Regions from separate parts of the Streptomyces sp. P6-2-1 genome, predicted to be linked through region 1. Evidence: riboswitches for the same ligand, from Rfam matches in the RefSeq annotation. Region 1 holds a riboswitch; the other holds the start of a gene.
The links. A riboswitch is a leader RNA that binds a small molecule or an ion and turns the genes downstream of it on or off. The one in region 1 is predicted to bind glycine.
Positions count from the first base shown of each region.

Region 2: another riboswitch for glycine. It lies ahead of gcvT (glycine cleavage system aminomethyltransferase GcvT); the one in region 1 lies ahead of gcvP (aminomethyl-transferring glycine dehydrogenase).

Region 1 is NZ_CP192513.1:637,312-644,319, reverse strand. Features, by position in the region: gene ACQYWQ_RS02875 (MerR family transcriptional regulator) at 1-166, shown strand, start outside; gene ACQYWQ_RS02870 (DNA polymerase IV) at 300-1,727, shown strand; gene ACQYWQ_RS02865 (PRC-barrel domain-containing protein) at 1,745-2,116, opposite strand; glycine riboswitch at 2,260-2,359, shown strand; gene gcvP (aminomethyl-transferring glycine dehydrogenase) at 2,549-5,434, shown strand; gene ACQYWQ_RS02855 (DUF5999 family protein) at 5,544-5,747, opposite strand; gene ACQYWQ_RS02850 (hypothetical protein) at 6,003-6,590, opposite strand.
Region 2 is NZ_CP192513.1:5,216,934-5,223,941, forward strand. Features, by position in the region: gene glyA (serine hydroxymethyltransferase) at 1-32, opposite strand, end outside; gene gcvH (glycine cleavage system protein GcvH) at 75-458, opposite strand; gene gcvT (glycine cleavage system aminomethyltransferase GcvT) at 617-1,762, opposite strand; glycine riboswitch at 1,799-1,906, opposite strand; glycine riboswitch at 1,907-2,010, opposite strand; gene ACQYWQ_RS22355 (AAA family ATPase) at 2,452-3,198, shown strand; gene ACQYWQ_RS22360 (enhanced serine sensitivity protein SseB) at 3,386-4,156, shown strand; gene ACQYWQ_RS22365 (enhanced serine sensitivity protein SseB C-terminal domain-containing protein) at 4,315-5,208, shown strand; gene ACQYWQ_RS22370 (ABC transporter permease) at 6,063-7,008, shown strand, end outside.

The DNA of each region.
Region 1 (7,008 bases):
CGGTCAGGGCATCTTCGGCATCGCCGTGGGCGTCGTGCAGCGCGACGTCGAGGCGGCGCTCGCGCAGCTGCACGGCGAGCGGATCGACGCCGGGGAGACGGTGGTACGGGGCACTGAGACCGCCGGGGACGAGCTGGCGGCGCGGCGGCGCAACCGGGCGGTGTGAGCCCCGGGCCCGGCAGGGACCGCGGCGACAGGGATTTCGCGGGGGAGGCGGGCGGCCGGGCGGCCGTCCGCCTCGTTCGTGTCCCGCGCCTTCCGTACCCGGCGTTGTCAGTGGGGTGCGCGAGCATGGGGGTGTGAGACGTGCCCCGACCGTGCTGCATCTCGACATGGACGCCTTCTTCGCCGCAGCGGAGCAGGCCGCGAAGCCGAGCCTGCGCGGGAAGGCGGTCGTGGTCGGGGGGCTCGGGCCGCGAGGCGTCGTCTCCACCGCCTCGTACGAGGCGCGGGCCTTCGGGGTCCACTCGGCGATGCCGACGGCACAGGCGCGCCGTCTCGCGCCGAACGCCGCGTACCTCTTCCCGCGCTTCACGCTGTACCGGAGCGTGAGCGAGCAGGTGATGGAGCTGCTCGGGGCGCTCTCGCCGCTCGTGGAGCCGCTCAGCCTCGACGAGGCGTTCGTCGATCTGGAGGCCGGAGGCGTGGCCCACGACGCGGTGACGGCGCGCGCCGTGGGGGAGAAACTGCGGGCCGACATCAGGGCGCGCACGGGGCTGACGGGCTCCGTGGGGCTCGCCGCGTCGAAGATGCTCGCGAAGATCGGTTCCGAGCGGGCCAAGCCGGACGGCCTCGTGCTGATCGAGCCCGGCACGGAACGCGACCTGCTCGCGCCGCTCTCCGTGCGGGTGCTGCCCGGCGTCGGCCCTGCCACGGGGGACCACCTGCGCAGGGCGGGGATCGGCACGATCGGGGAGATCGCCGAAGCGGGCGAGGACGAACTCGTACGGCTGCTCGGGAAGGCGCACGGCGCGGGCGTGTACGCGATGTCGCTGGCGCACGACGAGCGGCCCGTCGTGGCCGAACGGGAGGGGAAATCGGTCTCCGTCGAGGACACCTACGATCTCGACATCCACGACCGGGTACGGGTACGCGCCGAGGTCGCCGCGCTCGCTGACCGTTGCGTGGGGCGACTGCGGGCGAGCGGGCGATCGGGCCGGACCGTGGTGCTCAAGGTGCGGCGGTACGACTTCTCGACGCTCACGCGCTCCGAGACGCTGCGCGCGCCCACCGACGACCCGGCCGTCGTGCGCGAGGCGGCGGCGCGGCTCCTGGAACTCGTCGACACGACAGGCGGGGTGCGGCTGCTCGGGGTCGGGGTCTCCGGGCTCGCCGACTTCACGCAGGAGGTGCTCTTCGCGCGTACGACGGCGGGCGAGGAACCCCTCGCGCGCGCCCCCGAACCGCTCCCGGTGCCCGCGGCCTCGCCCGTACCGCCGCCGCCCTCCGTGCCGCAGTGGCGCCCCGGCCAGGACGTCGTGCACGAGGAGCACGGGGCAGGGTGGGTGCAGGGCAGTGGCCTGGGCCGCGTCACGGTGCGCTTCGAGACGCCCTACGACGCGCGGCCGGGGCGCGTGCGGACCTTCGCCGTCGACGACCCGGACCTGAGCGCGGGGGAGCCGCTGCCGCTGGTGCGCGGAACGGGCGACGAGGAGGTGCGGCCGGGAGCGGCGGGGGCCTGGTGGCCGGCGGTGCCGGAAGGTGGCCGGGAATCGACAGGGGCGTGATCCGGGGCGCCCGGTTCTCAGGCGTCCTCGCGGCCGGCGATCTGCCCGAACTCGACGTCCTCGTGCGCCTCGGGGGGGCTCGCGTCGAGGCCGTAGTGGCGGTAGAGCTGGATCTCCTGCTGCGGGGAGAGGTGGCGGCCGACGCCGAAATCGGGCGCGTCCTTGATGAGGGCGCGCGCGAAGGGGACGCGCAGGACGCCCGAGACGAGTTCGCTCGGCTCCAGCGGGACGAAGGCGTCCCTGCTGAAGAGGCCGGTGCGTATCGCCGCCCACTCCGGGATTCCGGTGGCGTCGTCGAGGTACACCTCGTCCACGGTGCCGATCCTGGCACCCTCGTGGTCCACCGCCTTGCGACCGATCAGGGCGTGCGGGTCGATATCGGTCTCCACGGCACCTCCTGGTGTCGGCGCCCGCGCTGCGGGGCCGTAGGGCTCGTACCCCTACGTAAATGCACTTCCGCCCCGGCGGCCACTCGGCGGCCCGCTGCCCCTGACCTGCCCGGCGCGCCGCTGGTAGGCTGGCCATTGGCTGCTGACCCTGTGCGGGAGAGTGCCCCGGAGCGCGAAGGCCGGGGACGCCGAAGGAGCAAATCCTCCCCGGAATCTCTCAGGCCCCTGTACCGCGCGGGTGAGGTCACTCTGGAAAGCAGGACGCGTCCGGCGGGTACGCAGGGCGATGGTCCTCACCGACGGTGAAAGCCTGCCCGGGCGCGTGCGCCCGTGAAGGTGAAGCTCTCAGGTCCGGATGACAGAGGGGGAGGCCGTCCGGGTACCCGCAGGCGGTATCCGGTGCAGGTCGCGCCGACCAGGAGGCCCCCGCAGATGACCGTCCACCGCACCCCGCTGACCCGGCTGGAAGAGGGCACGCCCTTCTCCCAGCGCCACATCGGGCCCGATGCCGAGGCGCGGGCGAAGATGCTCGCCCAGGTCGGTTTCGGCTCGCTCGACGAGCTGACCGCCGCCGCTGTGCCCGAGGTGATCCGCTCCGCCGAGGCGCTCCAGCTCCCCGCGGCGCGCACCGAGGCCGAGGTTCTCGCCGAACTGCGCGCCCTCGCCCGGCGCAACGAGGTCGTGGACTCCATGATCGGCCTCGGCTACTACGGCACCTTCACGCCGCCGGTCATCCTGCGCAACGTCATGGAGAACCCTGCCTGGTACACCGCGTACACCCCGTACCAGCCGGAGATCTCGCAGGGCCGCCTGGAGGCGCTGCTCAACTTCCAGACGATGGTGGCCGACCTCACCGGGCTGCCCACATCGGGCGCCTCGCTGCTCGACGAGGGCACAGCGGCCGCCGAGGCGATGGCCCTCTCGCGGCGCGTCGGCAAGGTCAAGAAGGGTGTCTACCTCGTCGACGCCGACACCTTCCCGCAGACCGTCGCCGTGCTGCGCACGCGCGCGGAGCCGACGGGCGTCGTCGTCGTCGTCGCCGACCTGTCGCAGGGCCTGCCCGCCGAGTACGCCGAGGGCGGCGTCACGGGCCTCCTCCTCCAGTACCCGGGCGCCTCCGGGGCCGTACGGGACCTGCGCCCCGTCATCGAGCAGGCGCACGCGGTCAACGCCGTCGTCACCGTCGCCGCCGATCTGCTCGCCCTCACCCTGCTCACGCCGCCCGGTGAGCTGGGCGCGGACATCGCCGTCGGTACGACGCAGCGCTTCGGCGTCCCGATGGGCTTCGGCGGCCCGCACGCCGGGTACATGGCCGTGCGCGAGACCTTCGCCCGCAACCTGCCCGGGCGCCTGGTCGGCGTCTCCGTCGACGCGGACGGCGACAAGGCGTACCGTCTCGCGCTCCAGACCCGCGAGCAGCACATCCGCCGTGAGAAGGCGACGAGCAACATCTGCACCGCGCAGGTCCTCCTCGCGGTCATGGCCGGGATGTACGCCGTCTACCACGGCCCCGAGGGGCTGCGCGCCATCGCCGAGCGCACCCACCGCTACGCGAGCCTGCTCGCCGCCGGGCTGCGTGCCGGGGGCATCGAGGTCGCCCACGGCGCGTACTTCGACACCCTCACCGTCACGGTCCCGGGTCGCGCCGACGCGGTCCTCGCCGCCGCCCGCGAGCAGGGCGTCAACCTCTACCGCGTCGACGCGGACACGCTCTCGCTCGCCTGTGACGAGACCACCGACCGCGCCCGGCTCCGCGCCGTCTGGGCCGCTTTCGGCGTCACCGCCGACGTCGAGGCGCTCGACGCCTCCACGCAGGACACGCTCCCCGAGGCGCTGCGCCGCACGAGCACGTACCTGAGCCACCCGGTCTTCCACACGCACCGCTCCGAGACGGCGATGCTGCGCTACCTGCGCACGCTCTCCGACAAGGACTACGCCCTGGACCGGGGCATGATCCCGCTCGGCTCCTGCACGATGAAGCTGAACGCGACGACCGAGATGGAGCCCATCACCTGGCCCGAGTTCGGCTCCCTGCACCCCTTCGTGCCCGTCGGGCAGGCGCAGGGGTACCTGGAGCTGATCCGCGAGCTGGAGGAGCGGCTCGCCGAGGTCACCGGGTACGACGAGGTCTCCCTCCAGCCGAACGCGGGCTCGCAGGGTGAGCTGGCCGGGCTGCTCGCGGTGCGGGGCTACCACCGCGCCAACGGCGACACGGACCGTACCGTCTGCCTCATTCCTTCGTCGGCGCACGGCACCAACGCCGCTTCGGCCGTCATGGCGGGGATGAAGGTCGTCGTCGTCAAGACCGCCGAGAACGGCGAGGTGGACCTCGACGACCTGCACGCGAAGATCGACAAGCACCGCGAGGAACTCGCCGTGCTCATGATCACTTACCCCTCGACGCACGGCGTCTTCGAGGAGCACGTCGCGGACGTCTGCGCGGCCGTGCACGAGGCGGGCGGCCAGGTCTACATCGACGGTGCCAACCTCAACGCCCTCGTGGGCCTGGCCAGGCCCGGGCACTTCGGCGGCGACGTCTCGCACCTCAACCTGCACAAGACCTTCTGCATCCCGCACGGCGGCGGCGGCCCCGGCGTCGGACCGATCGGCGTCCGCGCGCACCTCGCCCCCTACCTGCCCAACCACCCGCTCCAGCCCGCCGCTGGCCCGGAGACCGGTGTCGGCCCCGTCTCGGCCGCTCCCTGGGGCTCGGCGGGCATCCTGCCGATCTCCTGGGCGTACGTGCGGCTCATGGGCGGCGAGGGACTCAAGGAGGCGACGCAGGTCGCCGTGCTCTCGGCGAACTACATCGCCAAGCGCCTGGAGTCGCACTTCCCCGTGCTCTACACCGGTCCCGCCGGGCTCGTCGCGCACGAGTGCATCGTCGACCTGCGCGAGCTGACGAAGACCACGGGCGTCACCGTCGACGACATCGCCAAGCGCCTCATCGACTACGGCTTCCACGCCCCGACGATGTCGTTCCCGGTCGCAGGGACGCTCATGATCGAGCCGACCGAGAGCGAGAACCTCGCCGAGCTGGACCGTTTCTGCGAGGCGATGATCGCCATCCGCGCGGAGATCGACCAGGTCGCGGCCGGTACGTGGCCCGCCGAGGACAACCCGCTGCGCAACGCCCCGCACACCGCGCGGGCGCTCGCGGGGGAGTGGGAGCACGCCTACGAGCGCGCCGAGGCGGTCTTCCCCGGACACGTCGACCCTGCGACGAAGTACTGGCCGCCGGTGCGCCGCATCGACCAGGCCTTCGGCGACCGGAACCTCGTGTGCTCCTGCCCGCCGCTGGACGCCTACGAGGACTGAGCGGGCACAGCGGCCGCGTACACACGGACTCCCCCCACGGGAAAGCGCGGGGCCGGTACGGAGGGATGAACTCCGCACCGGCCCCGCGCCGTTCGTCGTCCGGCCGGTCTCAGGCCGCCGTCGTCACCGAACCCGCCGTCGGGCGGTGCGGGGCGATGACGCTGCCGTCCGGGAGGAGTTCGCCGGTGTCCTCGAAGAGCAGGACCCCGTTGCACAGCAGGCTCCAGCCCTGCTCCGGGTGAGGGGCGACCGGCAGGGCGGCGTCCCGGTCGGCGGAGAGGGCGGTGGGGCAGGGTGGCTGGTGCTGGCACATGGTTCGGGTCTCTCGCAGGCTCGTGGGGCTCGGCCGGCTCGTGGGGCCGGTGGGTTCCTCGATGGTCATGACCGCATCCCCCGTATCGGTTGCTGGTCGCAAGTCTTCCCCTGAGAGGCCGCTCCCGCAGGGATTTCGCGAGAGCGGGCCTCCTCGGACAGGGACGCTTCACCCGTGCGGGCGGTTCACTGAACGGCCTTGCCCGTTCGGGTGGTTCGCCCTAGTCCGGAGGGACTACGGGGTTGCGGGCGGTCCTCAGGCGAGGCTGTCGAGCAGCCCGGCGGGCGGGGACAGCCTCCGTTCGAGCACCGGCAGGAACTGCGCGGCCCGCAGCGGCAGGTACGCGGTGAAGCCGGGCGGGGCCGGGGCGAGCGGTACCAGGAGGTCCTGCTCGCCCAGCGCGCTCTCCGTCGACATGTCGGCGACGTCGGTGTGCAGCCACAGCATGAGCATGTAGAGGGCGGGAACGGACAGCAGCCGGGCCTGGTACGGGGTGCTCAGGGCGTCCGCCTCGTGCAGCGCACGATCGGCCGCGTTCACGTACGGGCCCTCGAAGAAGTGCGAGAAGGTCCACCCGTCCGCCGTGAGCCGTGCCTCGCCGACCGCGAGCGGGCGATCGCCGTTGCGAACGGTGAAGCGCCAGGAGTTCAGGCGGGTGCGCCCCGCCGAGCGGGGGGCGGCGGGGTCCAGGACGTGCACCGGAAGACCCGGCTCGGCGATGAGCGGGCCACGTGCGGTGCGCAGCGCGGGGGTGGGGGCAACGCGCGCGGCGGTCGGCGATGCCAGGGCGGTACGGACGCTGCGCAGGCCGGCCGCGGGGGCAGGCGGAAGGTGCAAGGGCATGGGCGGGAGCCTCTCTCGTGCGACAGGCTGGTGGAGCGGGCGGTACGACGGCGCTGTCCGCTCGCGCGCCACGGAGGATGCTCTCGACTCCCGGCGCGCAAGCGCCAACTCTCCACCTCGTGCGCAGAGTTTATACGATGCGTGTTCGCCCGCGGTTTCCGCTAGCTGTCGCGCTTATTGCGGGCAAGTCACTATCCGGTCTTTTCTGTGAAGGTTTCACCATTGATTTCCCGGGTACCCCGCCAGTGACCTCGGCATGTGCCGTTGGCGTGGTCGTCCGGTAGTCGTCGGCGATATTCACCAGGACCGTCGCAAGCTCAGCCCGAGATCGGCCGGAAGAGGGTGGGAGATCGGTGAGAGATCGGCGGGGGATCGGCGGGCGGAAAAAGATCCGTGAATCCTGGCGTGCGCCCTCGCT
Region 2 (7,008 bases), 4.6 Mb from region 1:
GCGTGGAGCGGGGTGTTGAGGAGCGAAGACAAGAGTGCAGTCCCTATCGAGATCGAGGGCGATCGGTGGCGTCGTCAGTCGTCGGAGCCCGCGAAGGCCGTGTACTCCTCGGCGCTCAGCAGATCGCCCGGCTCCTCGCTCACGCGCACCTTGAAGAGCCAGCCGCCCTCGAAGGGGGCCGAGTTGACCAGCGAGGGGTCCTCGACGACGTCCGCGTTGACCTCGGTGACCTCACCGTTGACGGGCGAGTACAGGTCGCTCACCGACTTCGTCGACTCCAGCTCGCCACAGGTCTCACCGGCCTCGACGCTGTCGCCGACCTCGGGGAGCTGCGCGTAGACGACGTCACCGAGCTGACCGGCGGCGTACGCCGTGATGCCGATGGTCGAGACGCCGTCCTCGGCGGGCGACAGCCACTCGTGCTCTTTGCTGTACCGCAGGTTCGTGGGGTTGCTCATGGCCTGAATTCTCCTGTACGCGGGGGAGTGGTGGGGAAAGGGGGGAGGTGTGAGGCGGCAGCGGGCGGACAACGGGGCCCGCCAGGCCCACCGGTGCGGGTACCGGGCCGGGCGGCGGCACGACACGTGCGCGCGCCCGCACCGGTCTCCCGCCGGCGCTACTTCTGCCGCTTGTAGAAGGGCAGCGCCACGACCTCGTACGGCTCGTGCTTGCCCCGGATGTCGACGCCGACGCCCTCCGTGCCCGGCGCGGCGTGCGCGGCGTCCACGTAGGCCATCGCGACCGGCTTGCCGAGCGTCGGGGACGGGGCACCCGAGGTGACCTCGCCGACGACCTGCCCGCCCGCGACGACCGCGTACCCGGCCCGCGGCACGCGACGGCCCGCGGCGATCAGCCCGACGAGCTTGCGGGGCGGGGTGCTCGCGGCCTTCTCGGCAGCGGCCTCAAGCGCCTCGCGGCCCACGAAACGGCCTTCGTTCGACGTCTTCTCGAACTTCACGACGCGCCCGAGGCCCGCGTCGAAGGGCGTGAGCGAGGTGCTCAGCTCGTGCCCGTACAGCGGCATCCCGGCTTCGAGGCGCAGCGTGTCGCGGCACGCGAGCCCGCACGGCACCATGCCGAATCCGGTCCCGGCGGCGAAGAGCGCGCCCCACAGCTTCGGCGCGTCGGCCGGGGCGCAGAACAGCTCGAAACCGTCCTCGCCCGTGTAGCCCGTGCGCGCGATCATGACGTCGACGCCGCCGACGGAGCCCGGCAGACCCGCGTAGTACTTGAGCCCGTCGAGGTCCGCGTCGGTGATCCTCGCGAGGACGCGCGCGGCCGCGGGGCCCTGCACGGCGAGCAGCGCGTACGCGTCCCTGTCGTCGCGCACCTCGGCGTCGAAACCGGCGGCGCGCTCACGCAGCGCGTCGAGGACGATCTGCGCGTTGGAGGCGTTGGCGACGACGAGGTACGTGTCCGCCGCGGTGCGGTACACGATGAGGTCGTCGAGGATGCCGCCGTCCGCACGGCAGATCATCGTGTAGCGGGCGCGGCCCTCCTTCACGGAGCCGATGTTGCCGACGAGCGCGTAGTCGAGCAGGTCGACGGCCTGCGGACCGCTGATGGTGATCTCGCCCATGTGGGAGAGGTCGAAGAGCCCGGCGCGCTCGCGCACCGCCGTGTGCTCCTCGCGCTCGCTGCCGTAGCGCAGCGGCATGTCCCAGCCGGCGAAATCGGTCATCGTCGCCCCGAGCGCGCGGTGCGCGGCGTCGAGCGCGGTCTTGCGGAGGGGGGCGGCGGGCGTGTCGGGCGTGTCACTCATGCGGTCGGCTCCCAGGGACGAGACGGGCGAGGGGTTTCCTCCCCATCTGTCATCGGGACCTGAGAGGTTCGTCATGACCCGCGCGCGGCGGGCGGACTTGCACCGTGGGTGGGACCGGTCGCCCGGCCCGCTTTTCAGATGTGCCTCGCCCGCGCGGTATCGGGGCCTGAGAGATTCAAGGGAGGGACTTGCTCCTTCGGCGCCCCGGAGCGGCTGTGCGGCTCCCGGGACTCTCCCGCGCGGATTCAAGCGGCCGGTATGAGGTTGTCAACAGTCGAGCCGCGAAGCGGTCGAGCTGTGGAAACGCGGTGGATCGCCGCCATCATCGCACGCCGCCCCGGGCGACAGAAGGGGCATCCCGGCACCCGGCGGCGAGGTACGTCACGCCGGGGTTCCCCGCCGCCCGCGCGGGGCACTGTCCCGGTAACCCGCATTACCTTCTCTTTACTCTGGAGAGGGTGCTGCGGGCGGACCGCGAGCACGGGGGAGGATGCGCGATGCGGCAGCGGACAGGCACGGAGCGTGGCCGGAGCACGACGGCGGGGAACGGGGGACCGGGGCCCGGGAGCGGCGCACGGGGAGCGGCCCCGTACAGCGACACACGGGAGACCCTTCCGGGGGACGGCGCACGGGAGACCACCCCGTACGGCGACGACACGCGGCGGGCCGCGCCGTACGGCGATACGCGGCTGGCCGCCCCGCCCGGTGACGCACGGCCGGCTGCCTCGCATGGTGACGCGCGGCAGCCCGCGCCGTACGGCGGCGCCGGGGGAGCCGCCCCGCGCGCGGGGAACACGCCCGCGCACCCCGCCGCGCCCCGCATCCTGGACCTGCGCGGAAGCGCCCCGTACGCCCCCCGGCGCCTACGGTTCGCCGAAGGCGACCTCGTGGCCGTCTCGGGGCTCCCCGGGAGCGGCAAATCCACGCTCCTCACCCGCCTCGCGGCCGCCCGCACCCTCGACTCGCAGGAGACCCGCGAGCGCTGGGCGGCCAGGCTGCCCGCCCTCCCCTACGCCCTGTACCGGCCGCTCGTCAGGCTCGACCACTACCGCGTCCTGCTGCGCGCCGCGCTCGCCCCGCACGAGAGCCTCCTCGTGCACGACTGCGGCACGCTGCCCTTCGTACGGGCCCTGCTCGCCCTCGCCGCGCGACGCCGCGGCACCCGCTTCCACCTGCTCTTCCTCGACGTCCCGCCACCGCTCGCCCGCGCCGGGCAGCGCACACGGGGACGCGAGGTGAGCCGCTACGCCTTCGCTCGCCACCGCAGAGCCGCAGGCAGGCTGCGCGCCCGTGCCGCGCGCGGCCTGCTCCCGCGCGGCTGCGCGCGCCTCGTCCTGCTCGACCGCGAGGCGGCGACGGCACTGGCGGGCCTCGACTTCGTACCGCGAGGCGAAACGGGAACGCTGCCCGCCCCGCGCGGGGCGGTGGACGGCTGAGCCGGGCGGACCCGGCACCGCTGAGCCGGGCGGACCCCGCACGGCTGAGCCGGGCGGACCCCGGGCCCGCCGACGGCGGCGCGCGCTACGCTGCGCCCGCAAGCAGCGAACGACAGCGGCCCCGCGCGCAGCGGCGGCCCGGTGAACGACAGCGGGTCAGGTGCCCGCGGGCCAGGGTGGGAAGCGGATGAACGTTCCGGCGCAGACGACGGCCGAGACCGCGCCGTACGGAGGATGGCCGGGCAACGAACTGGAGCGGGTGCTCGTCGCCTCGCTCGGCGTGCCGGGCGCGGGCGGGCGCATCGTGGAGACGCTCGGGCGCGGCACGATATGGGTGCCGCTGCCCAAGGGCGGCGGACCCGAGAGCATGGCGCTCGACCTCCCGGCCGTCGAGCTGGACGGGCAGGCGTACGTGCCGGTCTTCAGCTCGCGCGAGCAACTGCTCGCCGTCATGGGCACGTACACGCCCTTCGCCGAGGTGGCGGCGATCGACTTCGCGCGCGGACTGCCCGCGCAGCTCGGCATCCTCCTCAACCCCGAGGGCACCGTCACCGTGCCCCTCCCGCCGCCCGCGGTCGCCGAACTGTGCCGCGCGGGCCGCACCGTGCTCGACGGGCCGGGGGGCGGCGGCCGGGTACGGCTGCGCGAACCGGACTGGCAGGTGGACCCGGTGGACTTCCTGAGCGCCGCCGCCGAGGAGTTCGCGGCGACCGGGCTCGTACGGACCGCGCGCCGCTGCCTCGCGGAGGTCGAGGACCAGCCGCCCTCGCTCTTCGTGGGCGTCGAGCTGAGCGACCCCGCGGGCGGCGAGGCGGTGCTCGACGCGCTCGGGCGCGCGCTCGGCAGGGTCCCCGTCGCCTGGCCGGTCAACCTGATCCTCCTCGACGTGGCCCAGGACCCGGTCGCCGACTGGCTGCGCGCCCGGGTACGGCCCTTCCACGCGGCGGCGGGCCACTGAGCGGGCGCGGCCTTCGCGGGGCGGGCGCGCGGGGCGAGCTGGTTTGATGGGAGGTCGCGCGCGGCTTCGCCGGAAGCTCGCGCGCGGCGCGGCCCCGCGCTGCCGGACGGGGGCCAGTACGGTGGGGCGGTCGATTCACGACGAAGGGGCGATCACAGGTGAGTGCGTCGGGCACGGCGGCCGGGGGCGAGATCCCGGGCCGCACGCGGCCGGGGACGGGGGAGTACCTCGAAGAGGCGTTGCGGCAGGTCGTACCCGGCCGCTTCGACTCCTACGAGGCGCTGTTGCACGCCCTCGCCACGAGCAGCGTCCACATGCTCCTCTTCTCCGGCGCCCCGGGCTCGCCCGAGGCGCGGTACGGGGTCATGGACGTGGCCGGGCAGGCGTACGCGCCCTGCGTCACCTCGGCGGGCGAACTCGCCGCGAGCGGCTGGAGCCGCGCCCAGGCCGTGGAGCGCGGTGAGGCGGTGGCGGCGGCCCTCTACCCCTCGCACCGCGGCCTGTGGCTCAACCCGCACGCGCCGGGCGGCGGCATCGGCATCCCCTGGGCCGACCTGCGCCGCGTCGCACTCGGTCCCGCGACCCAGCCGGCCGGACCGCTGCGGCTCACCGAACCGACCATCGAACTCCCGCAGTTCTACGCGCTGCTCACGCAACAGGCGCACCGCACGACCGTCGTCCGCGGCCTGCACCGCGCCTGGGTGCAGCCGACCGCGGGACTGCCGTGCCTCGCTCTCGGGCTGGACCTCTACGACGAGGGCCCGCAGTCCGTCGAGGCTGCGCACACGATGCTCCGCCTCGCCTCGGCGGCCCTCCCCGAGGACCTCACGGTCACGGCGGTCTCGCTCATGGACCCGCACGACCCCCTCGCCCAGTGGCTGCGCGAGCGCACCCGGCCGTTCTACACGCGGGAGGCGCACGCGCCGGGGCAGGGCGCGGGGGCGCTTCCCGGACAGCTTCCCGGGCAGGGGCAGGGGCAGGTGCCGGGGCAGGGGCAGGTTCCCGGGCAGGGGTACGGGTATCCGCCGCCGTACGCGGGGCCGCAGGGCTGAAGGCGGGGGCGGGCGTCCCGCATGGGCACCAGAGGACAGCCCCCTCCCTCCCGGGGGGCGACCCCAATACCATCCTCCCCCACCCCACCCCCCTCCCCGCCCCCACCACCAAAATCTGTGGACAACTCCGCACTTCCCATCAATCGCCTCACTCCTCCGAGTGAGGCGATTTCCGCATGACGGCCCCTTATCCACAGGGCATCCCCGAAATCACCCCGAGGTGGTAATGCACCCCCGTGGCGGTATTGCGCCCCGAGGCGGGCTACGCCCCCAAGATGGAATTACGCCGCCGAGACGGTAATGCCCTCCCCAGGTAGTCATACGCACATCCACCCCTTCTTGCCCCTCCCACCCCCTCCCACCCCCTCTCGCCCCACATGCCCCACCCGCCCCCACCCGCCCCACTCACCCCCACTCGCCCCCGCAACACCCCCGCACCCCCTATGAGCCGTGCCCCACATGCCCCCCGTACCCCATGTGCCGCCTTTCTCCAGCCCACTTGACGGACTCCACCCCCAACTTGTCCACCATGTGGACGAGTTGGCGGGTGCGCTGGGGCTATTCCGTGTCGATATCCCATATTGGCGCAGGTGGTGCATGCGTGCGCTTTGCCGTCATCGAACGAAGTAACTCCCGTCTGTTCGGGTTGCGTTGACCGCTTTGCGGATAACGGTGAAACCGAATACGGATCACGGTTGCGCAACCTTTGGCCGGAGGGTCTGGCCGCCGTGTGCGGGCGGGATGAAGACTTCCGTGCTCAGGGACGGACCGTTCCCGCGTACGACAGTTCGACAGGCCGCTTCGGGCGGCAAGTGTGGGCCGGCCACCGCCGGTTGAGAGGGGTCGCTGGCACGATGACGGCACCACTGCATGAGCCGGCGGAGATGGCACCCTCAGCCGCCGATCTCAAGGCCGGCATGCCCAAGGAGAAAGTGCAGGGCCGTTCTCTCGGCAGAATCGCCTGGGAGCGTCTGAAGCGCGACAAACTCGCCCTGTCGGGCGGGGTGATCGTCGCCGTACTGGTCCTCGTGGCGATCTTCGCGCCGCTCCTCGCCCACCTCTACGGGCAGGACCCGGACTCGTACCACGAGAACCTCATCGACCCGCTGTTCTCGACACCCAAGGGCTCCTTCGGCGGGGCCAGCGGCGAGCACTGGCTCGGTGTCGAACCCGTCAACGGGCGTGACATCTTCGCGCGCATCCTCTACGGCGCGCGGATCTCGCTCCTCGTCGGCTTCCTCTCGGCCCTCGTCGCCGTCGCGCTCGGCACCGTCCTCGGTGTACTCGCCGGCTACTTCGGCGGTTGGGTCGACGCGGTCATCAGCCGTGTGATGGACGCGCTGCTCTCCTTCCCGCAGCTGCTCTTCATCATCGCGCTGGTCTCGGTGATGCCCAACGACATGCTGGGGATGTCCGGGACGAGCGTCCGCGTCTTCGTGATGATCCTCGTCATCGGCTTCTTCGGCTGGCCCAACGTCGGCCGCGTCGTGCGCGCGCAGACCCTGAGCCTGCGCGAACGGGAGTACGTCGAGGCGGCGACGAGCCTCGGCGCGGGCAAGAGCCACATCATCTTCAAGGAACTGATGCCCAATCTCGTGGCGCCGATCATCGTCTACACGACGATGATGATCCCCACGAACATCCTCAACGAGGCCGCGCTGAGCTTCCTCGGGGTCGGCGTGAAGCCGCCGTCGTCCTCCTGGGGGCAGATGCTCTCCAGCGCGCTGAGTTACTACGAGACCGACCCGATGTACATGGTCGTGCCCGGTGTGGCGATCTTCGTGACCGTCCTCTCCTTCA